4 regions of the Streptomyces endophyticus genome follow, and region 1 is predicted to be linked to each of the others. Evidence: riboswitches for the same ligand, from Rfam matches in the RefSeq annotation. Region 1 holds a riboswitch; each other region holds the start of a gene.
The links. A riboswitch is a leader RNA that binds a small molecule or an ion and turns the genes downstream of it on or off. The one in region 1 is predicted to bind cyclic di-AMP.
Positions count from the first base shown of each region.

Region 1 (5,775 bases):
GCCGACCCAGACCGGGTTGGAGATCCAGTACAGGAGCTGGTTGACGCCCGCGACGAGCCGGCCGAAGGCGAGGCGCGTCCATACGTACGGGCCGCCCTGCACGGGGAAGGCCGAGCCGAGTTCGGCGACGAGCAGCCCGTAGGGGAGGAAGAAGACGACGGCCAGGATGACCATCCAGGTCAGACCCTGCGGGCCTTGTGCGGCGACGGAACCGATGGTGTCCAGGCCGACGAGCGTGCAGATGAGGAAGAACAGTACGTCCAGCCTGCGCAGATCCTTGCGCAGCCGTGAGCGCTGCTCGCCCCAGCCTTCGGAGAGGTCGGGCTCGTCCCCGGCGGGCGGGGTCGGCGAGAGGGATGGCGCTTGGGTCACGATTGCTCCTGGGGAGGACGGCACGAAAGCGGCACGGACAGCACGGACAACAACTGCGGGGCTTGCTCGAGCCGCGCTTACCCCCGACCGGCCGACTTATTGACTGAACGGCCAGTCAGTAGTGGAACGTGACGTGACTGTGACCCGCGCGACGGCGAGGCGTCAAGAGGCCTGCACGTGAACGGTTCGGCGCACAGGAACAACTAGGCTTGCGGCGTGACCAGAGTCCGGTTGAGCGTGGCCGCGCGGCGTGAAGAGCTGCTGGGGGCCGCCATCGAACAGATCGAGGCGCGCGGGGTGGCCGCCGTGCGCATCGCCGACGTGGCGTCGGCGCTCGGCGTGAGCAATGCGCTGGTGCTGTACCACTTCTCGACGAAGGAGAAGCTCGTCGCGGCCGCGTTCGCGCACGCCGCCGAGAGCGACCTGGCCCATCTGCGTGGACTGCTCGGCCGCCGCACGACGGCCCTGAAGCGGCTGCGTGCCGCGGTGCGCTGGTACGCGCCGACGGGGCAGGCCAAGGGGTGGCGGCTGTGGATCGAGGGCTGGGCGGCGGCGCTGCGCGAGCCCGCGCTGCGGGAGGTCACGCGGGACCTCGACCGGCAGTGGAAGGCGGCGCTCGCGGAGGTGATCGCCGAGGGCGTGGCGGCGGGCGAGTTCACCTGCCCCGACCCGATGGGGGCGGCGCTGCGGCTCACGGCGCTGCTGGACGGGCTCGCCGTGCAGCTGACGGCGTACAGCGACGGGCGCGCCAGGCCGGCCGCGGTGTCGCGGGCCCGTATGCAGGAGTGGGTGGATGAGGCGCTCGCCCGCGAACTGGGGCTCGAGCGCGCCGAGTTGACCGGAACGGGGCGCTGACGGAAGGCCGTCAGCGCCGCCGTACCGCCGAGGATCACCGCGTCAGGACGCCGCCTCCAGGTGCGCCTTCACCGCGTGCGGGTCCACGAAGCCCTTCGCCTGCACCCGGTCGCCGGAGGACTCGCCGCGAAGGCGGCGCCCGATCCACGGCACCAGGAACTCCCGCGCCCAGTGGATGTCGTCGCGCCGCACCTCGAACGTGCCACGCGGCGGCAGCAGCGGCCAGGCCTGCTCGGGGTCGGCCGGCACGTCGATGCCCAGCGCCTGGCCGGCGCGCAGCGCCACCCGCGTGTGCCCCTCGGGCGAGAGGTGGAGGCGGTCCTCGTCCCAGGCCCTGCGGTCCTGGATGGACCTGAGGGACCACAGGTCGAGCATCAGGCACCCGTGGCGGTCGGCGATCGCCCGCACATGCATGTTGTACGTGGCGATCTTGCCGCGCAGGTGCTTGAGCACGGCCACGTCCCGGGTGTCGAAGCCGGTGGCCACCATGACGGTGCCGGCCGCGTCGGCGAGCTTGACGACGGCCTTCTCGAAGCGTTCGGCCACGTCGTCCGGGTCGGTGCCGGGGCGGATGATGTCGTTGCCGCCGGCGACCAGGGTCACCAGGTCGGGGGCGAGCTCGACCGCCTTGGGGACCTGGTCCGCGACGACCTGGTCGAGCAGCTTGCCGCGCACGGCCAGGTTCGCGTACCTGAAGGTGTCCTCGGGGACACGGTCGTCCAGGAGGACGGCGAGCCGGTCGGCCCAGCCCGCGAACTTTCCGTCGGGGCCGGGGTCGCCGACTCCTTCGGTGAAGCTGTCTCCCACGGCCGCGTAGGACCGGATCGCGCCGTTGAGTGAATCCGTGAGTGCTCTCGATTCGTGTGCCACCCACGTAGTTTCGCTCGCGAAAAGTGACCTACGCCATCGTAGGTAGGGGTTGACGCCTGGTGAGATACCCCACTCGCGATCTCGGGAATAACTGGGGGAACGCGATTCGGCGCCCGGAGGGATTCCCTCCGGGCGCCGAATGGAGCGGGTCGACGAGCCGCTACGACACGTCTCAGGCGTTCACGCCGTGCTCGCTCAGGTAGGCGATCGGGTCGACATCCGAGCCGTAGTCGGCGGTCGTGCGGACCTCGAAGTGCAGGTGCGGGCCGGTGACGTTGCCGGTCGCGCCGGACTTGGCGATCTCCTGGCCGGCCGTCACGGTGTCGCCCTGGGCGACGCCGATCGAGGACAGGTGGCCGTACTGGGAGAAGTGGCCGTCGGCGTGCTCGATGACGACCTCGTTGCCGTACGCGCCGCCCGAGCCGGTCGAGACGACGGTGCCCTCGGCGATGGACTTCACGGAGGTGCCGGTCGGGATCGAGAAGTCGGCACCGGTGTGGCTGCCGCTGGACCACATGGATCCGGAGTTGCCGTAGTCCGTGCCCTTGGCGCCGTCGACCGGCGCCGCGTAGTCGCCGGAGGCGGTCGTCTTGGCGCTCGCCTGCGCGGTGGCGGCCGCGGCCTCGGAGCCGGAGTCGCTGTCGGCCGCGCCGCCGACGGCGAGCTTGACGCCGATCTTGAGGTGGTCCGCGTTGGAGCCGACGGCGTCCTTGTTGTCCTCGTACAGCTTCTTCCAGCCGCCGCCGACGTCCTGCGCCTTGGCGATCTTCGAGAGCGTGTCACCGGCCTTGACGGTGTACGTCGTGGTGTCGGCGGTAGCGCCGGACGTCGCGGCCTGCGCGCCGGAGGCGCCCATCAGCGGCAGCGCGAGCGCGGCTCCACCGGCGGAGGCGACGGCGGCGACACGGGCGATGCGCTGGGAGGTCGAAAGACGGTGCTTTCCCTTTGCGGGCATGCTGATTTTCCTCTCCGTCGCCTACGAGGTGAGCTGTCGGGTTCGGGCTGGAGATGCCCGGCCGCGCCCGGGGTGCGGGCACGGCTTCACCCCTAGCCACTTCGGGAAATCCCTCCGCGGCGTACTGCGTGTGGGTCCCCCGCTCCTGCCGTGACGGGTAGTCGAAAGGAATCCGGGCGGCGGCAGGACTAGGCGTTCCGACCGGATTGATTGGTGACCGTAGGCGAACGGCAATGGCGGCGACAAACCCCGAATTCATCTACGGGGGCAATTCCTTGGGTTTCTGAGGCTTCCCTGTGTAACCCTGCGTCGACATTCTTCGCTTTACCAACGCCATACTTTCGGGGATTACTGGGGAGGCAATCCGGGCCGCCCGGCACGCAGCGTCACGAACATGAAGCCGGTCACGCACACGCCCACAAGCCCCTCCGATTCATGCACAGTTGACACAGAACGGTGCGAATCGGACAGATGGTTGCCTGTGGAACCGATGTCGTATCGTCAGGAGCGCGCCCGCCGGCGACCCAACGCCGGTGCACCGATTGGGAGGAGCCCCTGTGACGCAGCACGCACCGTCCACCGAGCCCGAGCTGACCGGAGTGCGCAACTTCCGGGACGTCGGCGGCCTGCCCACCGTGGACGGCCGGCGCGTGCGCCAGGGCGTACTGTTCCGCAGCGGTCACCTAGCCCACGCCACGGCCGAGGACTCGACCTTCCTCTCCTCCCTCGGCCTGCACACGGTCTTCGACTTCCGCAACTCCGCGGACCAGAAGCTGGAAGGCGCGGACGTCGAACTGCCTGGCGTGCGCAACCTGAACCTGCCGCTCAACGACCCCGCCGACGGCGCCGAATTCTGGACCATGGTCCGCGACGGCAACATCGACCAGCTGCGCCAGATCCTCTCCGAGGGCCGCGCGGCGAACCGGCTCGTCGACTCCTACCGCACCATGATCAAGGAGCGCACCGCCGAGCACAGCCGCGTGCTGCACTCCCTCGCCGAGGACAGCCTCCCCGCGCTGATGCACTGCGCGGCGGGCAAGGACCGCGCGGGTCTGTCGATCGCGGTGACGCTGCTCGCGGTGGGCGTGGAGCGCGACGCCATCGAGGCGGACTACCTCAAGTCCAACGAGAAGCACCGCCGCTACAACGTGCGCCGCACCGCCACCGCGAAGGACGCCTACTCCCCCGAGATCATGGAGCTGCTCAGCCCGCTCTTCGACGCCCGCATCGAGTACCTCAACGCGGGCCTCGAGACCATCGACGAGCACTGGGGCAGCACGGACCGCTACCTCGAAGAGGGCCTGAAGGTCACCGCGGCGACGCGCGAGCGACTGCGCGAGCGCCTCCTCGACTAGGGCCCTTCTGACGGATCTTGCCGGAGTCGCGGGGTCTGGCACGCGCCTGCACCGCCCATTGACGCCGTCCGCGTCCAGCCTGACCCGTCAGAAGGGCCCTAGCGTCCGCCCGAGCGCTTCCTCGGCCGAGGCCCGGCAGCACCTGACGCCCGGCAGCACCGCCTCGGCCGAGGCCCGACGTCACCCCTCTCTGTCGCGAAGTGCCGCGCGGGCAGGGAGGGTTACGGCGAGCAGGCCGAGGCACACCGCGCCTGCCGCGAACGTGCCGTACACCAGCGGGGGTATGTACGGGGACTCCCCCGTCATGCCGCGCATCATCGGGGTCAGCGTGATCAGCGCGATGGTCGTGCCCAGCGCCAGCCCCGCCGCCGACACCAGCAGACTCTCCCAGCGCAGCATCCGCAGCACCTGGCGGCGCGTGGAGCCGACCAGGCGGAGCACGGTCAGTTCGCGACGTCGGTCCAGGACCGTCATCACCAGGGTGTTGACCGCGGCGACGGCGGCGAAGCCGCCCAGGACCGCGGCCATCATGTAGTTGGACCAGGCGCCCAGTTCACTGTCCACGCTCTGCGCGACGGCGTAGCCCGAGGCGTCGGTGACCTTGCCGAGTGCGGTGAGCGGCTCGGCGTCGCCGCCGCGCACCAGCAGCGTGCCGTCGAAGCCCGATGTGACGTGGCCGGCCAGGGACGCCCGGTCCATGGTCACCGCCGCCAGACCGAGGCCCCGGCCGTAGACCGCGGCGACCTCCGGACGGGCCTTCGTGCCGTCGGGGAGGTGGAGCGGCAGCTTGTCGCCCACCTTCACCTTCGCCGCCGTGGCGAGGGTCTTGTCGATGGCGATGCGGCCCGCGCCCACGCGGTCCAGGCTGCCGCCGCGCACATCCAGATCCTGCACCTTGGCGAGCTCGGCCCCGGAGCCCGAGATGCCCTGGGTCGCGGTTGCCTGCAACGAGGTCTCGCCACCGGAGTCGACCGGTACGAGCACCTGCGTGTCGAGCAGGCTCACGGCCGCCCTCACGCCGGGAGCGCGGGCGGCCCGGTCGGCGGCGCCCGCGGGCAGGCCTGCCGGGTCGGTGACGACGTGGTCCGCCGTGATGCCCTCGCGCAGCTGGTCCGCGGAGACCTTGCTCTCGCTCGTGTGCATGAAGACCAGCGTCGAGGCGAAGGCCATCGCCAGCACGATCGGCGTGATCGCGGAGGCCAACCGACGGGAGTTCGTCCGGGAGTTGGCGGCCGCCAGCGAGGCCGAGGCGCCGCCCCCGCGCAGCAGCAGGCCGAAGAGCGCCGCGCACAGCCGGGCCACCAGCGGGCCGAGCAGGGCGACGGCCAGCATGAAGAGCATCACGACGCCGAGCGAGGCGTTCGCCGC
Region 1 covers NZ_JAOZYC010000122.1:192,491-198,265, forward strand. The annotation lists gene OKJ99_RS19390 (APC family permease) at 1-372, opposite strand, end outside; gene OKJ99_RS19395 (TetR/AcrR family transcriptional regulator) at 589-1,227, shown strand; gene OKJ99_RS19400 (SGNH/GDSL hydrolase family protein) at 1,270-2,097, opposite strand; gene OKJ99_RS19405 (M23 family metallopeptidase) at 2,270-3,052, opposite strand; cyclic di-AMP (ydaO/yuaA leader) riboswitch at 3,056-3,226, opposite strand; gene OKJ99_RS19410 (tyrosine-protein phosphatase) at 3,610-4,407, shown strand; gene OKJ99_RS19415 (ABC transporter permease) at 4,588-5,775, opposite strand, start outside.

Region 2 (5,775 bases), on a different contig from region 1:
GGGCGCGGGCGCGCTCCGCGTCTCCCCGCGCCACGGCGTCGACGATGGCGCCGTGCTCGGCCCACGACTCGGCCGGCCGGGCCGGGCTCTCCACGGCGTACATCCAGGCGATCTTGTGGCGGAGTTGGGTGAGCAGGGTGATCAGGCCGGGGCTGCCCGAGGCCTGGGCGAGCGTCTCGTGGAACCAGCTGCCGAGGGAGCGCAGATCCTCGCTCTGGCCCCGCCGGGAGCGCTCCTGCCCCAGCCTGACCAGGCCACGCAGGACCTTGAGGTGGGCCTCGGTGCGGCGCTGCGCGGCGCGGGCGGCGCCCATGGGTTCGAGCAGCATGCGGATCTCCAGGAGGTCGGCCGCCTCACGCTCGGTGGGTTCGGCCACGCACGCGCCCGCGTGCCTGCGCGTGACGACGAACCCCTCCGCCTCCAGGGTGCGCAGCGCCTCGCGCACGGGCACGCGCGAGACCCCGTAGCGACGTGCGAGCAGTTCCTCGGTGAGCCTGCCGCCGCGCTCGTAGACGCCGGCGACGATGTCGTCGCGGATCGCTGTGCATACCGACTGTGCGGGAATGCGCATGACTCGACCTCCGCCTCAATGCCCGCGATACGCGGCCTATTGACGCCCGGTCAAGCGCGAATGACACGCGGCCGGAACGTTTACCCGGTGACTCTATTCCACCGGACTTGAATTTCCGACGAGGGAACTGAATCCGGGGATATTTTTTGGACAGTGCGGACCCGCACACGCGAAAGCCCCGGCTCGGTGAGCCGGGGCTTTCGCGGAGTGTGACCTGGTGGGTCAGACGTTCACACCGTGCTGGCGCAGGTACGCGACGGGGTCGATGTCCGAGCCGTAGTCGGCGCCGGTGCGGGCCTCGAAGTGGAGGTGCGGGCCCGTGACGTTGCCGGTGGCCCCTGAGAGACCGATCTGCTGGCCGGGGGTGACGTCCTGGCCGACGGAGACGCCGATCGAGGACATGTGACCGTACTGGGTGTACGTACCGTCGTTCATCTTGATCACGACGTTGTTGCCGTACGCGCCGCCCCAGCCGGCCTCGACGACGGTGCCCCTGCCGACCGCGTGCACCGAAGTGCCGCTGGACGCGTGGAAGTCGATGCCGGTGTGGCTGCCGGAGGACCACAGGCCGCTGCCGGCCTGGTAGGCGGTGGAGACGTAGGAGCCGGAGATCGGCGACACGAAGCTGTTCAGGCGCTTGCGCTCGGCCTCGCGGGCGGCGCGCTCCTTGGCCTCGCGCTCCTTCTCGGCCTTCTCGGCGGCGCGCTTCTTGGCCTCCGCCTCGGCCTTGCGCTTGGCCTCCTCGGCCTTCTTCTTGGCCTCTGCCTCGGCCTTCGCCTGGGCGGCGGCCTTCTGCTGCGCCGTGGCCTGCGCGTCGATCTTCTCGGCCAGCGAGTCGCCGATCGCCACGGCCTGCGTGAGGCCGTCGTGCGGGGCTATCGCGGTGTCGGCGGCGAGGGCGGGGGCGGCGAGGCCACCCACCACGCCCGTCGTGGTGATTGCGGCGACGCCCGCGACCTGAGCGGTGGTACGCGTCAGGCGGCTGGGACGGCGGTGCTTCCCGGTGGCACGGGTGAACCCCATGAAGTGGCTGGTCCTTTCCTTCCTTCTCGCCTACCGGGTTAGCTGACGGGTTCGGAGCAGGAAGGTCTCCTACAGGCCCCCTCCCCTGACGGGAAGAGCGCCCGATTCACCCCAGGGACTTCGGTGGGTCCCCGGCTCCCCTGGCTCGCACCACGGGGACTCGGCGATGACTGTCCGGTGTCGCGGGCGCGACGTACGTCTGGCGAACAGCCGGAGGGAACGCTAAGCGGGGCGTCTTTGAATCAACAAACGGAACCCGACTTTTGTAGTGCACGCCACAGGGCAGACAGGTAACCTCTACGCCAATTCGGACATTTGTGATCGTGTAGTGATTGAAGGTGATCGTGGCGTGTCTCGGGAGACGAACTCAGCCCGCGACCACCGTGACTTCGCCGATGCCGAGCGCCTTGACCGGCTCCTCGATCTGCGCGGCGTCGCCCACCAGGATCGTCACCAGACGGTCCGCGGGGAACGCGCTCACGACGGCGGCCGTGGCCTCCACGGTGCCCGTGGCGGCCAGCTGCCGGTACACCTGCGCCTGGAAGTCGTCCGGCAGGTGCTGCTCGACCTGGTCGGCGAGGGTGCTCGCGACGGCCGCGGCGGTCTCGAACTTCAGCGGGGCCACACCCACCAAGTTCTGTACGGCGGTGTCCCGTTCGGCATCCGTGAGCCCCTCGGCCGCCAGCGTGCGCAGGACCTTCCACAGGTCGTCGAGCGCGGGTCCGGTGTTCGGAGTGTCCACCGAGCCGCTGATGGCGAGCATCGCGGCACCGCTGCCGTCGGGCGCAGAGCGCAGCACCTGGGCGAAGGACCGCACTCCGTAGGTGTAGCCCTTCTCCTCGCGCAGGACGCGGTCCAGGCGTGACGTGAGGGTGCCGCCCAGGCAGTACGTGCCGAGGACCTGCGCGGCCCACACACGGTCGTGCTTGTCCGGTCCGACCCGGCCCAGGAGCAACTGCGTCTGCACGGCGCCCGGGCGGTCCACGATGACCACGCGACCGGTGTCGTCGGCGACGACCGGCGGCACGGGGCGCGGCTCGGCACCGCCGCCGGTCCAGGCGCCGAGCGTGTCGGCGAGGAGGGCGTCCAGGTCGATGCCCGTCAGGTCACCCACGACGACGGCCGTGGCGGTGGCGGGGCGTACATGCCGGTCGTAGAAGGCACGCACGGCCGCCGCGTCGATGGCCGAGACGGTCTCCTCGGTGCCCTGGCGCGGACGCGACACGCGCGCGTCGGCCGGGAAGAGCTGCTTGGAGAGCTCCTTGGCGGCGCGCCGGGCCGGATTGGCGCTCTCGTGCGGGATCTCGTCCAGGCGGTTGCGGACGAGGCGCTCGATCTCGCTGTCGTCGAAGGCCGGGGCGCGCAGGGCGTCGGCCAGCAGGGCGAGACCCTTGGAGAGGCGGGAGGCCGGCACTTCGAGGGAGGCACGGACGCCGGGGTGGTCGGCATGCGCGTCCATCGTGGCGCCGCAGCGCTCCAGCTCAGCGGCGAACTCCTCGGCGGAGTGCTTGTCGGTGCCTTCGTTGAAGGCCCGCGCCATGATCGTCGCGACGCCGTCGAGACCCTTCGGTTCGGCGTCCAGCGGCGCGTCCAGGTGCACCTCCACGGCGACCACCTGCTGACCGGGCCGGTGGCAGCGCAGCATCGTCAGGCCGTTGGGGAGCACGCCGCGCTCCGGGGCCGGGAACGCCCAGGGCTTGGGCTCGCCCGCCTGCGGCCGGGGATGAAAGTCCATGTTCGCGAGCTGCTCTGTCACTGGCCCGCCTCCTCAGCGTTCTCGGCGGTCTCGGCGGTCTCGGAGTGCTCGGTGTCGGCGGGCGCGGTCGGCTCGTACACGAGGGACGCGCGGTTGTCGGGGCGCAGGCGCGCCTTGGCGATCTCCTGGACCTCCTCGGCGGTCACGTCCAGGACGCGTCCCACGGCGGTCAGGGCGAGCTGCGGGTCGCCGAACAGGACGGCGTAGCGGCACAGCTCGTCGGCGCGCCCCGCGACCGTGCCCAGGCGGTCCAGCCACTCGCGCTCCAACTGTGCCTGGGCCCGCTCCATTTCCTCGGGACTCGGGCCCTCCTCGGCGAACCGGGCGAGCTCCTCGTCGACGGCGGCCTCGATGACCGGCACCTCGACGTCTCCGGAAGTCTTCACGTCCAGCCATCCCAGGGACGGCGCTCCGGCGAGGCGCAGCAGGCCGAAGCCGGCCGCCACAGCGGTGCGGTCACGGCGTACGAGCCGGTTGTACAGGCGCGAGGACTCGCCGCCACCCAGAACGGTGAGGGCGAGGTCGGCGGCGTCGCACGCACGCGTGCCGTCCTGCGGGAGCCGGTAGGCCGACATCAGGGCGCGCGCCGGGACCTCCTCCTCGATGAGCTCGCGCTGCTGCTCGCCGATGGTCTCCGGGAGGGCGCCGTCGCGCGGAGCGGGCTTGCCGTCATGGCCGGGGATGGAGCCGAAGTACCGCTCGACCCAGGCCAGCGTCCGCTCGGGGTCGATGTCGCCGACGATCGACAGCACCGCGTTGTTGGGCGCGTAGTAGGTGCGGAAGAAGTTCCGCGCGTCTTCGAGGGTGGCCGCGTCCAGGTCGGCCATGGAGCCGATGGGCGTGTGGTGGTACGGGTGCCCCTCGGGGTACATGAGGGCGGTCAGCTTCTCGAACGCGGTGCCGTAGGGCACGTTGTCGTAGCGCTGGCGCCGCTCGTTCTTCACGACATCCCGCTGGTTCTCCATCGACTCTTCGTCAAGAGCCGTGAGGAGCGAGCCCATGCGGTCGGCCTCCAGCCACAGCGCGAGCTCCAGCTGGTGGGCGGGCATGGTCTCGAAGTAGTTGGTGCGCTCGAAGCTCGTCGTACCGTTGAGCGAGCCGCCCGCGCCCTGGACGAACTCGAAGTGCCCGTTGCCGTGCACCTGCTTCGAGCCCTGGAACATCAGGTGCTCGAAGAGGTGAGCCAGGCCCGTACGGCCCTTGACCTCGTGGCGCGAGCCGACGTCGTACCAGAGGCAGACCGCCGCGACCGGGGTCAGATGATCCTCGGAGAGCACCACGCGCAGGCCGTTGGCCAGCCGGTGCTCGGTCGCTGTCAGGCCGCCGGAGCCGGCCTCGGCGGTGGCCGTGTGACCCATGGGCATGTACGTCCCTTCGATCGCGGTACAACGCGAATACGCGGTGAGTTCTGGACTGCGGCAGGTCCTGGAACACTGAACTGCTGCGAGTGCTGCCACTGTATGCAAGCGTGCTGGCACCTGGCGAAGTTCCCGCCGGAGCTACGCCGTGAGTGAGCAGGCGGCCCTCTCGGGGCCGCGCGACACCCGGTACTGAAGGGCCGCGAGCGGCGTTGTCAGTGCGGCGGTCCACAATGGTCCGCGACAGTTCCCGTTCATGTAACCGTTCTTGTAGGTGAAGGAGCCGCAGCCGCGATGGCCCGCCGCAGCACGAAGACCCCGCCGCCCGACGACTTCGAGGAGAAGATCCTCGACGTCGACGTGGTCGACGAAATGCAGGGCTCCTACCTGGAGTACGCGTACTCGGTCATCTACTCACGCGCCCTGCCCGACGCCCGCGACGGGATGAAGCCCGTCCACCGTCGGATCGTCTACCAGATGAACGAGATGGACCTGCGCCCCGAGCGCGGCTACGTGAAGTGCGCCCGCGTCGTCGGCGAGGTCATGGGTAAGTTGCACCCCCATGGCGACTCGTCGATCTACGACGCACTGGTGCGCCTCGCCCAGCCGTTCTCCATGCGCGTCCCCCTGGTGGACGGGCACGGGAACTTCGGCTCCCTGGGCAATGACGACCGCCCGGCCGCCATGCGGTACACCGAGTGCAAGATGGACGCCGCCGCGTCCCTCATGACGGAGTCGATCGAAGAGAACACCGTCGACTTCATTTCGAACTACGACGGCCAGGAGCAGGAGCCGCTCGTCCTCCCGGCGGCGTACCCGAACCTGCTGGTGAACGGCGCGTCGGGCATCGCGGTCGGCATGGCGACGAACATGGCGCCGCACAACCTGGGCGAAGTGATCGCCGCCGCGCGGCACTTGATCCGGCACCCGGGCGCCGACCTCGACACGCTCATGAAGTTCGTTCCGGGCCCCGACCTGCCGACGGGCGGCCGGATCGTCGGCCTGTCCGGCATCAGGGACGCGTACGAGACCGGCCGCGGCACGTTCAAGATCCGCTCGACGGTCGC
Region 2 covers NZ_JAOZYC010000184.1:179,947-185,721, forward strand. The annotation lists gene OKJ99_RS37175 (GntR family transcriptional regulator) at 1-571, opposite strand, end outside; gene OKJ99_RS37180 (M23 family metallopeptidase) at 794-1,594, opposite strand; cyclic di-AMP (ydaO/yuaA leader) riboswitch at 1,608-1,770, opposite strand; gene OKJ99_RS37185 (M16 family metallopeptidase) at 1,962-3,329, opposite strand; gene OKJ99_RS37190 (M16 family metallopeptidase) at 3,347-4,708, opposite strand; gene OKJ99_RS37195 (DNA gyrase/topoisomerase IV subunit A) at 5,003-5,775, shown strand, end outside.
Region 2: it holds a riboswitch for cyclic di-AMP, as region 1 does, so the genes downstream of both, OKJ99_RS37180 (M23 family metallopeptidase) here and OKJ99_RS19405 (M23 family metallopeptidase) in region 1, are expected to answer to the same signal.

Region 3 (5,775 bases), on a different contig from region 1:
GCGTCGGTGAGGGCGGTACGGATTCCTCCGGTATGCGGGTCGGTGGTGGGGCGGCCGCCTGAAAGCGGGTGGCCTGGATTGCCGCGAACTGTGTGGATTCGTCGCACAGTTCGCGGGGTGCAGAACATTCCGGAACTGACGGACCGTCAACAATGTGACTTTCACGTGATCTACGCTGCATCGACTTGTGACAGGAGTTCGAGTGCCGCTACGTTCACGGATCATCGCGACACATGCACAACCCGCACCACTTGCACCACCCGTCGCGCGTAGCAGCATCAGTCTCGCGAAAGGCAACCGCATGCTCTCCGGGAACGGTCGACACCGTCGCCCCCGTCAGGCCCCTGCTCTCGTCGTCGCCGCCGGAGTCGCCGGCAGCGCCATCGCGATCCCGCTGTTCGCCGCGAGCGGCGCGAGCGCCGCGACCACGCAGGCGTGGGACAAGCTCGCCGAGTGCGAGAGCGGTGGGCAGTGGAGCCTGGACGCCGGTAACGGCTACTACGGCGGTCTCCAGTTCACGCAGGAGAGATGGGAGCAGTACGGAGGGCTCGACTACGCCCCGCGTGCCGACCAGGCCAGCCGCTCGCAGCAGATATCCGTCGCCGAGAAGGTCCTCGACGCCAAGGGCGTGAGCGCCTGGCCGATGTGCTCGCTCACGTCGGGTCTTACCAACGACGACGACTCGGCGAACGTCGACCCGGGTGTGTCCGCGTCGCCGCAGCCTTCCGAGTCGTCGTCCGACACCGATGCCGGCGACAAGGCGGACGAGGGTGTCGACGAGAGCGCCGACAACACCGGCTCCACGGACGCGACGGATTCGGCGGATTCGGCGAACCCGGAGGACTCGACGGATTCCGCGGATTCGGGAGACAAGGGTCACGACGACCCCGAGGGCTCCGACCCGTCGGACGCCCCCTCGGCGGGCGAGTCGGGCGATACCTCCGGTAACCAGGGCGAGGACTCTCCGAGCCCGTCAAGTGACAAGTCCCACGCGCCTTCTGACGACGCCGCCTCCGAGACGGCCTCGCCGTCCGCCTCCCCCTCCGGTGAGGCCCCGGACGACGCCACGTCCGGCCGTCACCGCGGCGATCGCGCCGCCGACGACGACGGTGGCGGCTCCGACTCCCGTACGGGAGAGGGCCGTCACGCCTCGCGCGACGACAAGCGCGCCGGCGACACGTACGAGGTCCACGCCGGCGACAGCCTCTGGGGCATCGCGAAGGCCCAGGACGTGCACGGCGGATGGGACGCGCTCTATGAGCGGAACAAGGAGACGGTCGGTACCGACCCAGACCTCATCCTTCCTGGTCAGAGCCTGGATCTTGGGGACGGATCGGACAAAAGGTAGCGGGAGTTCGGGCCGGTTCGAGGGGCTTTGTCCGATGTCGAGCGAGTGAGACATGGGTCTCAAAGCCCCTGATCGACTTTGAAATCGGACGGATCGACCGCTTACGTTCGTGACCGCTCGCTTCAGCGGGCCCCGATGGACGTCACGCCGAATCCTGCCAACGTCCGTACGGGAACAGTCGACGCGTAAGCGCCGTAGGCAGGAGCGGGGGACCCAGGTAAGCCGCCTTTCCGGGAGACCGGACGGGCTTGGGGTTAAGCAGCGCACAAGGATGCGTCTGCCGGGCACTCACTGGTCCGAACCCGACAGCTCACCTCGCAGGCGTCGGTGAGGAGATATCTCCATGCTGTTTTCCGGCAAGAACAAGCACCGCCGCCCGTCCAAGGCCGTTCGCGTCGCCACGCTCGGCGGAGTCGCCGCTGCCGCCGTCGCCGTGCCGCTGATGGGTGCCACGTCCGCCTCCGCCGCGACCACGTCCGAGTGGGACCAGGTCGCGCAGTGCGAGTCCGGTGGCAACTGGTCCACCAACACCGGCAACGGTTTCTACGGTGGCCTGCAGTTCTCGTCCTCCACCTGGTCCGCCTACGGCGGCGACCAGTACGCCTCCACCGCCGACCAGGCCTCCAAGGCGCAGCAGATAGCCGTCGGCGAGAAGGTTCTCGCCTCGCAGGGCAGCGGTGCCTGGCCGAACTGCGGCTCCGGCCTGTCCTCCACCCCGAACGAGGGTGGCGCGGACGACTCGTCCTCGCAGCAGCAGGACACCCAGCAGCGTGCGGACCGCTCCGAGCAGCGCGAGCAGCCGCAGCAGCAGGAGGCCCCGAAGCAGGAGGCCCCCAAGCAGGAGGCTCCGAAGCAGGAGGCTCCGAAGCAGGACACCGTCACCACCCCGACCGGTAACAAGGTCGAGAAGGGCGACGGCGAGTACAAGGTCGAGTCCGGTGACACCCTCAGCAAGATCGCCGAGGCGCACGACACGACCTGGCAGCAGCTGTTCGAGAAGAACAAGGACATCGTCAAGGACGCCAACCTGATCTACCCGGGTCAGCAGCTGCACCTCAGCTAAGCGTCCGGTCCGCGCAGGACCGACCCAGGCACGGGCTCGGCATCGGCGGACGCCGAGCCCCGCCTCCGGGCCCTTCTGACGGATCCTGCCGGAGTCGCGTGGTCTGGCACGCGCATCTGCTGCGTTGTCGTTGGTTGCCGACGCTCCGCGTCGTCGCCCTCCTCCGCCTTGCAGCTGCACGTACCAGACCCCGCTCGCGGAGCCGACCGGACACGGCACTCCGAGTCCGGCCTGATCCGTCAGAAGGGCCCGCCCCCCGTCCCCACGGGCCGCTCACTTCGGCGACCTCCTTTCCGGCACAGCCGGGACGGAGGTCGCTGTTTTTGTTCCGTTAAGGAACATTTCGCTCAGGGCGTTGTCCACGAGGCGGGCGTTCGGATGGCCGATGCCCGCGAGCCGGTTACGCTCAGGGGTGCGGGCCCACGTATCCAAGCAGCCGCCCGCATAGCCTGCGTCACATCCCAGAAGGAGATGCTCGTGCCGTCCATCGACGTCGTCGTAGCCCGGGAAATCCTGGACTCCCGAGGCAACCCCACGGTCGAGGTCGAGGTCGGCCTCGACGACGGGAGCACCGGCCGCGCGGCCGTCCCGTCGGGTGCCTCCACCGGTGCCTTCGAGGCCATCGAACTCCGCGACGGTGACCCGAACCGTTACCAGGGCAAGGGCGTCGAGAAGGCCGTCCTCGCCGTCATCGAGCAGATCGGCCCGGAGCTCGTCGGTTACGACGCCACCGAGCAGCGCCTGATCGACCAGGCGATGTTCGACCTGGACGCGACCGACAACAAGGGCTCGCTCGGCGCCAACGCGATCCTCGGCGTCTCGCTCGCCGTGGCCCACGCCGCCTCCGAGGCCTCCGACCTGCCGCTGTTCCGCTACCTCGGTGGCCCGAACGCGCACCTGCTGCCGGTCCCGATGATGAACATCCTGAACGGTGGGTCCCACGCGGACTCCAACGTGGACATCCAGGAGTTCATGATCGCCCCGATCGGCGCGGAGTCCTTCTCCGAGGCCCTGCGCTGGGGCGCCGAGGTCTACCACACGCTGAAGAAGGTCCTGAAGAGCAAGGGCCTGGCCACCGGCCTGGGCGACGAGGGCGGCTTCGCCCCGAACCTGGGCTCGAACCGTGAGGCCCTCGACCTGATCCTCGAGGCCATCAAGGAGGCCGGTTACGTTCCCGGCCAGCAGATCGCCCTCGCGCTCGACGTCGCCGCCTCCGAGTTCTACAAGGACGGCAAGTACCAGTTCGAGGGCAAGGAGCGCTCCGCCGCCGAGATGACGGAGTACTACGAGGAGCTCGTCTCCGCGTACCCGCTCGTCTCCATCGAGGACCCGCTGTACGAGGACGACTGGGCCGGCTGGAACGTCCTCACCGAGAAGCTCGGCGACAAGGTGCAGATCGTCGGCGACGACCTGTTCGTCACCAACCCGGAGCGCCTGGCCCGCGGCATCGAGGAGAACTCGGCGAACGCCCTGCTCGTGAAGGTGAACCAGATCGGTTCGCTGACCGAGACCCTGGACGCCGTCGAGCTCGCGCAGCGCAACGGCTTCAAGTGCATGATGTCCCACCGCTCCGGCGAGACCGAGGACGTCACCATCGCCGACCTGGCCGTCGCCACCAACTGCGGCCAGATCAAGACCGGCGCCCCGGCCCGCTCCGAGCGCGTCGCCAAGTACAACCAGCTCCTGCGCATCGAGGAGATCCTGGACGACGCGGCGGTCTACGCCGGTCGCTCGGCCTTCCCGCGCTACAAGGGCTGACCTCACCGAGGTAGCAGTTACGTACGTCCCCGCACTCGGTCCCGTACCGTGTGCGGGGACGTACGTACGTGAGCGGGGAGGCGGGAGCAGGCGATGCCCGGAAAGGTACGGGACAGGGACTCCAGAGATCGCTTCTCGACGGCCACCCGCCTGCGTGTCCTGGGTGAGCAGACCGCCGAGCGCGTCTACCGCTCGCAGAGCAAGCGGCAGGCCCGCCGCTCGCGTCTCACGGGCCGCGCGGCCCTGCTCGCCCTCGTTCTGTGCACCCTCGTGGTCGCGCTCGCGTACCCGATAAGGCAGTACGTCTCGCAGCGCGGCGAGATCGAGGACCTGCGGCGCCAGCAGCAGGAGGCCAAGGAGCGGGTCGACAAGCTGCGCGACCAGAAGGCCCGCTGGCAGGACGACGCGTTCGCCGAGCAGCGGATCCGGGAGCGCCTGCACATGGTGATGCCTGGCGAGACCGGCTACGTGGTGCCGAGCGAGCGCACCTCGGCCGCCGAGCGCGCCGAGCAGGGCGCGGAGGACCGCCCCTGGTACTCCAACGTCTGGGACGGCGTCGACAAGGCCGACCAGGCGGACAACTGACAAAGACTGAAGGAATCACCCGAGCGATGGATACCCCCCCGCCGCAGACCGAGCCCACCGCGCCCACGGACGCCGACATCCAGGCGTTCAAGGAGCAGCTGGGGCGCCCGCCGCGCGGCCTGCGCGCCATCGCGCACCGCTGCCCCTGCGGCAATCCGGACGTGGTCGAGACGGCCCCGCGCCTGGAGGACGGCACCCCGTTCCCGACGACGTACTACCTCACGTGCCCGCGTGCGGCGTCGGCGATCGGCACGCTCGAGGCGAACGGCGTGATGAAGGAGATGACGGAGCGCCTCAAGACGGACCCGGAGCTGGCCCGTCAGTACCGCGCGGCCCACGAGGACTACATCGCCCGCCGCGACGCCATCGAGGTCCTGGAGAACTTCCCGAGCGCCGGCGGCATGCCGGACCGGGTGAAGTGCCTGCACGTCCTGGTCGGCCACTCCCTGGCCGCGGGCCCCGGTGTGAACCCGCTGGGCGACGAGGCGATCGCGATGCTGCCGGAGTGGTGGAGGAAGGGCGCGTGTGTGGGCGCGTCCACCGGGTCCGCCACGGAGGTGGCCGAGTGACGCGCGTCGCCGCCATCGACTGCGGTACCAACTCGATCCGGCTGCTCGTCGCGGACGCGAACCCGGAAACGGGCGAACTCGTCGACCTGGACCGTCGGATGACGATCGTCCGGCTCGGTCAGGGTGTCGACAAGACGGGCCGGCTCGCGCCCGAGGCCCTGGAGCGGACGTTCGCGGCGTGCCGCGAGTACGCCGAGGTCATCAAGGAGCACGGTGCCGAGAAGCTCCGCTTCGTGGCGACGTCGGCGTCCCGTGACGCCGAGAACCGCGAGGACTTCGTGAGCGGTGTCCTCGACATCCTGGGGGTCGAGCCCGAGGTCATCACCGGTGACCAGGAGGCGACGTTCTCCTTCACGGGTGCGACGAAGGAACTCACCGGGCGGGCCGACCTGGACAAGCCCTACCTGGTCGTCGACATCGGCGGCGGTTCCACCGAGTTCGTCGTCGGCGAC
Region 3 covers NZ_JAOZYC010000139.1:43,264-49,038, reverse strand. The annotation lists gene OKJ99_RS26035 (recombinase family protein) at 1-62, shown strand, start outside; gene OKJ99_RS26030 (transglycosylase family protein) at 302-1,348, shown strand; cyclic di-AMP (ydaO/yuaA leader) riboswitch at 1,529-1,687, shown strand; gene OKJ99_RS26025 (transglycosylase family protein) at 1,692-2,411, shown strand; gene eno (phosphopyruvate hydratase) at 2,889-4,169, shown strand; gene OKJ99_RS26015 (FtsB family cell division protein) at 4,263-4,754, shown strand; gene OKJ99_RS26010 (DUF501 domain-containing protein) at 4,781-5,323, shown strand; gene OKJ99_RS26005 (Ppx/GppA phosphatase family protein) at 5,320-5,775, shown strand, end outside.
Region 3: it holds a riboswitch for cyclic di-AMP, as region 1 does, so the genes downstream of both, OKJ99_RS26025 (transglycosylase family protein) here and OKJ99_RS19405 (M23 family metallopeptidase) in region 1, are expected to answer to the same signal.

Region 4 (5,775 bases), on a different contig from region 1:
CACCCCGGAAATCCTCGACCCGACCATCGACCTCCTCGCCGAACTCGCGGGCGAGGGCCCCGCGCTGGAGTTCGCCATCGGCACCGGCCGGGTCGCCCTGCCGCTCGCCGCGCGCGGCGTCGACGTGCACGGCATCGACCTCTCGCGGGCGATGGTGGACCGGCTGCGGGCCAAGCCGGGCGGCGCAGGGGTCCCGGTCACGATCGGCGACTTCGCCACGGCCACCGCGGCCCGCACCGACTTCACCCTCGCCTACCTCGTCTTCAACACCATCGGCAATCTGACCACGCAGGACGCCCAGGTCGACTGCTTCCGCAACGCGGCCGCCCATCTCGCCCCCGGCGGCCGCTTCGTCATCGAGGTCGGCGTGCCGGACCTGCGGCGGCTGCCGTACGGGCAGGACGCCGTGCCGTTCGAGGTGAGCGACACGCGCTGGGCCTTCGACCGCTACGACGTGGCGACACAGGCCATGAGCTCCAACTACGTGGACGTGGACCCGAAGACGGGCAGGGCCTCGTACTGGACCATCCCGTTCCGCTACGTCTGGCCCGCCGAACTCGACCTGATGGCGCGCATCGCAGGCCTGCGGCCGACGGCGCGGTGGGACGGGTGGACCAAGAAGCCCTTCACCAGCGAGAGCCGGGGGCACGTGTCGGTGTGGGAGAAGCCCGCGTAGCGCCTCTTGAACGGCGGCTCACGCCACCCGCGTGGCCCCCGCGAACGGCATCTCGTCGATCGGGGCCACCCGTACCGGTGCGCTCGGGTTCGGGGCGTGGATCATCTTGCCGCCTCCGATGTAGAGGCCCACGTGGCTGATGGACGAGTAGAAGAAGACCAGGTCGCCGGGTTGGAGCTGGGACTTCGGGATGCGGGGTCCCGCGTCGATCTGGGAGTACGTCGTGCGGGGGAGTGAGACCCCGGCCGCCTTGTACGCGGCCTGCGTCAGGCCCGAGCAGTCGAAGGCGGAGGGGCCGGTGGCGCCCCATACGTAGGGACTGCCCAGAGCGCCGTACGCGAAGGAGATCGCGGCCTTGGCGCGGGCGTTGGGGGCCTGGGAGAGGTCGGCGCGTTCCGTCGAGCGTGAGGCGTGCCCGCTCTGCGCGGGGGCGGGGGTGCGCTCTTCAGGGGTGAGGCGGTCGAGGAGGCGGCGGGCCTCCGAGAGTTTTCGCTTCACCTTCTTCTTGTTGTCCTGCAGCTCGGCCTTCTTGGCGCGGAGTTCGGAGAGCGTGTCGTCGGCGTCGCCGCGCAGCTGGTCGATCTCGCGGAGTTCGCCCCGTACGTGGGTGACCGCGGCGGCCTGCCGGGCGCCGGCGCGCTCCGTGAGGGCAGCCTTGTCGAGGTAGGTGTCGGGGGAGGAGGAGAGGAGCAGCTGGACCGACGGGTCCACGCCTCCCGTGCGGTACTGGGAGGCGGCCACCGAACCCAGTTTCTGGCGCTGGGAGTTGAGGGATTCGGTGCGCCGGGACGCCTCGTCCTGGAGGGCGTCCACCTTCTTCTGCGCCCCGTCCGCCTTCTCCTTCGCCCCGTTGTACTTCTGGGTGGCGACCTCCGCCTCCTGGTACAGCTTGTCGACCTTGGCCCGCACTTGGGCCGGGCTGAGCTCGGGCTCCGCGTGCGCCGCCCCGCCGTCGAGGGCGGTGACGGTGGCCGCGGACGCGAGGGCGAGGGCGGCCGCGGTACGGACCGTCCCGCCGCTGAGCGAACGCGGTCGGGGCTTGCGGTGCGCTGCCGGCACAAGGTCCTCCTTTGGACGGCCGCCCGAAACGCACGACCCCCGGTCGCGCGTCCGGCGGCGGCCCGCACAGGGGGAGCGGGCCGCCGCCGGACCTTTCTCGGCGGTGGTGTCCGACTGCCGCCCCTGGCCCGGGCGGCGGTGGGGAGCCGGTCACCTGAGAAAGGACGCTAAACCTCTGCGTAACGGGTTGGCGCCGGATTGTTCGTAACTGGCCTGTTTGTTACGGGTGGTGGCGGAGAGTGATAACAGAGTGGCAAAGGGGCGCCCGTAGTGGGCCATGGGCGTCCGGTTAGGCTCCGAGCCATGGACGTACTCATCCACCTCTTCGTCGGCCTGCACGTCATCGGCATCGCCTCGCTGCTCGGCGGCTTCCTCACGCAGATGTCGGCGATGAAGGAGGGCGCGGCCCGCTTCAACAAGGCGATGCTGCACGGCGCCCTGACCATGCTGGTGACCGGTGTCGCCCTGGTCGGCCTCAATCAGGCCGACGGCAGCACCGTGAACAACATCAAGATCGGCGTGAAGCTCGCGCTCCTGATCGTGATCCTCGGCATCGTCTACGTGAAGCGGGACGAGGAGAAGGCGGAGAAGGGCCTCTTCATCACCGTCGGCGCGCTCACCGTCGTCAACATCTTCATCGCGGTGCTCTGGACCTGAGAATCCGGTCTCCCGGCCCGGAGTGGGGCCCGCTCAGAAAAATGTCGCAGTCAGACGTATAACTGCGACATTTTTCTGCGCACATCAGGCCGGCCGCACCACGCTGTGGATCGACGACGTGCCGTCGTAGTAGATCGACTCCTCGCGCACGACCGCGCCCGGCTTCGGCGCGTGGACCATCATGCCGTCGCCCATGTAGAGGCCCACGTGGCTGATGTCGTCGTAGAAGAACACCAGGTCACCGGGTTGGATATCGGAGAGCGGCACCGTCTTGCCGATCTCGACCTGGTCCCAGGTCGTCCGGGGCAGCGAGATCCCCGCGGACTTCCACGCCGCCTGCGTCAGACCCGAGCAGTCGTACGAGTCCGGGCCCGTGGCGCCCCACACGTACGGCTTGCCCTCCTGTGACTTGGCGAACGCGAGCGCCTGCGCGGCCTTCGTGGCGTACGAGGCGTCCGACGAGCCGGAGGAGGACCCCGAGGAACCGGAAGAGGAACCGGAGGACGAGCCGGAGGCCTCCTCCTGCTGGCGCGCCTTTTCGGCCGCCTCCCGCTTCGCCGCCTCCGCCGCCTTCTGCTTGGCGGCCAGCTCCGCGGCCTTCTTGCGGGCCGCCGCCTCCTTGGCCTTCTGGATCGCGGCGAGCCGCTCCTTCTCCTCGGCGGTCAGCTCGGCCAGCAGCTTGCGCGCGTCGGAGAGCTTCGTCTGGACGGTCTCCTTCGACGACCTCAGCTCGGTCTGCGACTCGGTGAGGTCCTGGAGGCTCGACTGCGCCTCGGTGCGCTTCTTCGCGGTCTCGCGCGCCTGTGACTGATAGTCGTCGACCGACTTCTTCTGCTCGTCGGTGAGCCGGCTCATCAGCTGGCGCTGCGAGAAGTAGTCCTCCGGATCGTCCGCGAGGAACATGGTCGCGGTGTCGCTGACAGCGCCCGAGCGGTACTGCTCGGCGGCGTACCTGCCGAGCTTCTGGCGGGCCGTGTTCATCTCGTCGGTGCGCTGCGCGACATCGTCGAGGAGCTTGTCGACCTGCTGCTTCTTGGAGTCGGTCTGCTCCTTCACCCCGTTGTACTTCTGGGTGGCGACCTCGGCCTGCCGGTACAGGGTGTCGACCTTCTGCTGGACCTCTTCGAGGCGCGGCTTCGACGACGGCTGCGCGGGCGCGGCCTGTGCCGTCTGCGAGAGCAGTGCCACGGAGGTGAGGGCGGCGGTCGTGATGCCGACCGCGGGGGTCGTGCGAAGGCCGCCGGTCATCCGGGAACGGCTGCGGGGCTTGCGGTGCGACGCCAAGGCAGGCGACTCCTTCCGTCGTCCGCCTACCGGGTTAGCTGTCGGGTTCGGGCGTGGTACGCGGAAGGCTGCCCTACGGTCGGCTGACCGATTCACCCCAAGGTCGGTTGGGTCCCCGGTTCCCTGCCTTACGGCGTACGGAACTCAGCGGGGGCTTCCCGTTCGCCGCGACATTCGCGGGCGGGGGGACGGGCTGCCCGGCTGCACCGTAGCCAACTCGTGTGGCTGCTGTGAAGGTTGATGTTCGATATGCCCGATACATTTTCGTGATCTGCCCTCTGGAGGGTCCTCGGAGTTCCGAAGGCAGCCACGGGTTGTCAGTGGGGCCGCCTAGACTCGTAGAGCGATGAGCAGCCTCTTTGACGACAGCTTCCTGACCGGCCTCCAGAACAGCGCGGAGGAACCCCCGCCGCCGCCCCCGGACCCCGAGCACGACGACGGGGCCCCGGAGCCGATGCCGGACGACTTGTTCGGCGGGAAGCTCGGCGCGCCCGAAGGCAGGGACACGCACTACCGGGACGGCGCCCCGCGCCCGGTCCTCGACTCGGCCTCCCTCCTGGAGGGGCTGAACGAGAACCAGCAGGCGGCCGTCGTGCACGGCGGCTCCCCGCTGCTCATCGTCGCGGGCGCCGGATCCGGCAAGACCCGCGTCCTCACGCACCGCATCGCGTACCTGCTCGCCGAGCGCGGCGTGCACCCCGGCCAGATCCTCGCGATCACGTTCACGAACAAGGCCGCGGGCGAGATGAAGGAGCGCGTCGAGGACCTGGTGGGCCCGCGCGCCAACGCGATGTGGGTCTCCACCTTCCACAGCGCGTGCGTGCGCATCCTGCGCCGGGAGAGCAAGAAGCTCGGCTTCACGTCCTCCTTCTCGATCTACGACGCCGCCGACAGCAAGCGGCTCATGGCGCTCGTCTGCCGCGACCTGGACCTGGACCCGAAGAAGTTCCCCCCGAAGTCCTTCAGCGCCAAGATCAGCAATCTCAAGAACGAGCTGATCGACGAGGAGGACTTCGCGGCGACCGCGGCCGACGGCTTCGAGAAGACCCTCGCCCAGGCCTACGCGATGTACCAGGGACGTCTGCGCGAGGCGAACGCGCTGGACTTCGACGACCTGATCATGACGACGGTGAACCTGCTGCGCGCGTTCCCGGACGTCGCCGAGCACTACCGCCGCCGCTTCCGCCACGTCATGGTCGACGAGTACCAGGACACGAACCACGCGCAGTACGCGCTGGTGCGCGAGCTGGTCGGCCCCACTGACGGCGAGGACGCGGACCCGGCCGAGCTGTGCGTCGTGGGTGACGCGGACCAGTCGATCTACGCGTTCCGTGGCGCCACGATCCGTAACATCCTGCAGTTCGAAGAGGACTACACGAACGCGACGACGATCATGCTGGAGCAGAACTACCGCTCCACGCAGACGATCCTCAGCGCGGCGAACGCGGTGATCGAGCGCAACGAGTCGCGCCGCCCCAAGAACCTGTGGACCAACGAGGGGCCCGGCGCCCAGATCACCGGCTACGTCGCGGACACCGAGCACGACGAGGCACAGTTCATCGCCGACGAGATCGACCGGCTCACGGACGCGGGCGACGCGCTGGCGGGCGACGTCGCCGTCTTCTACCGGACGAACGCGCAGTCCCGTGTCTTCGAAGAGATCTTCATCAGGACCGGCCTGCCCTACAAGGTCGTCGGCGGCGTCCGCTTCTACGAGCGCAAGGAGGTCAGGGACGTCCTGGCCTACCTGCGCGTGCTCTCCAACCCCGAGGACTCGGTGCCGCTGCGCCGCATCCTCAACGTGCCCAAGCGCGGCATCGGCGACCGCGCCGAAGCGATGATCGACGCGCTCTCCCAGCGCGAGAAGATCTCCTTCCCGCAGGCGCTGCGCCGCGTCGACGAGGCGTACGGGATGGCGGCCCGTTCGGCGAACGCCGTGAAGCGGTTCAACACGCTGATGGAGGACCTGCGCACGGTCGTGGAGTCGGGCGCGGGCCCGGCCACGGTCCTCGAGGCCATCCTGGAGCGCACCGGATACCTCGCCGAACTGCAGGCCTCCACCGACCCGCAGGACGAGACCCGGATCGAGAACCTTCAGG
Region 4 covers NZ_JAOZYC010000015.1:5,876-11,650, reverse strand. The annotation lists gene OKJ99_RS04265 (class I SAM-dependent DNA methyltransferase) at 1-676, shown strand, start outside; gene OKJ99_RS04260 (C40 family peptidase) at 695-1,735, opposite strand; gene OKJ99_RS04255 (hypothetical protein) at 2,039-2,392, shown strand; gene OKJ99_RS04250 (C40 family peptidase) at 2,477-3,676, opposite strand; cyclic di-AMP (ydaO/yuaA leader) riboswitch at 3,685-3,836, opposite strand; gene pcrA (DNA helicase PcrA) at 4,023-5,775, shown strand, end outside.
Region 4: it holds a riboswitch for cyclic di-AMP, as region 1 does, so the genes downstream of both, OKJ99_RS04250 (C40 family peptidase) here and OKJ99_RS19405 (M23 family metallopeptidase) in region 1, are expected to answer to the same signal.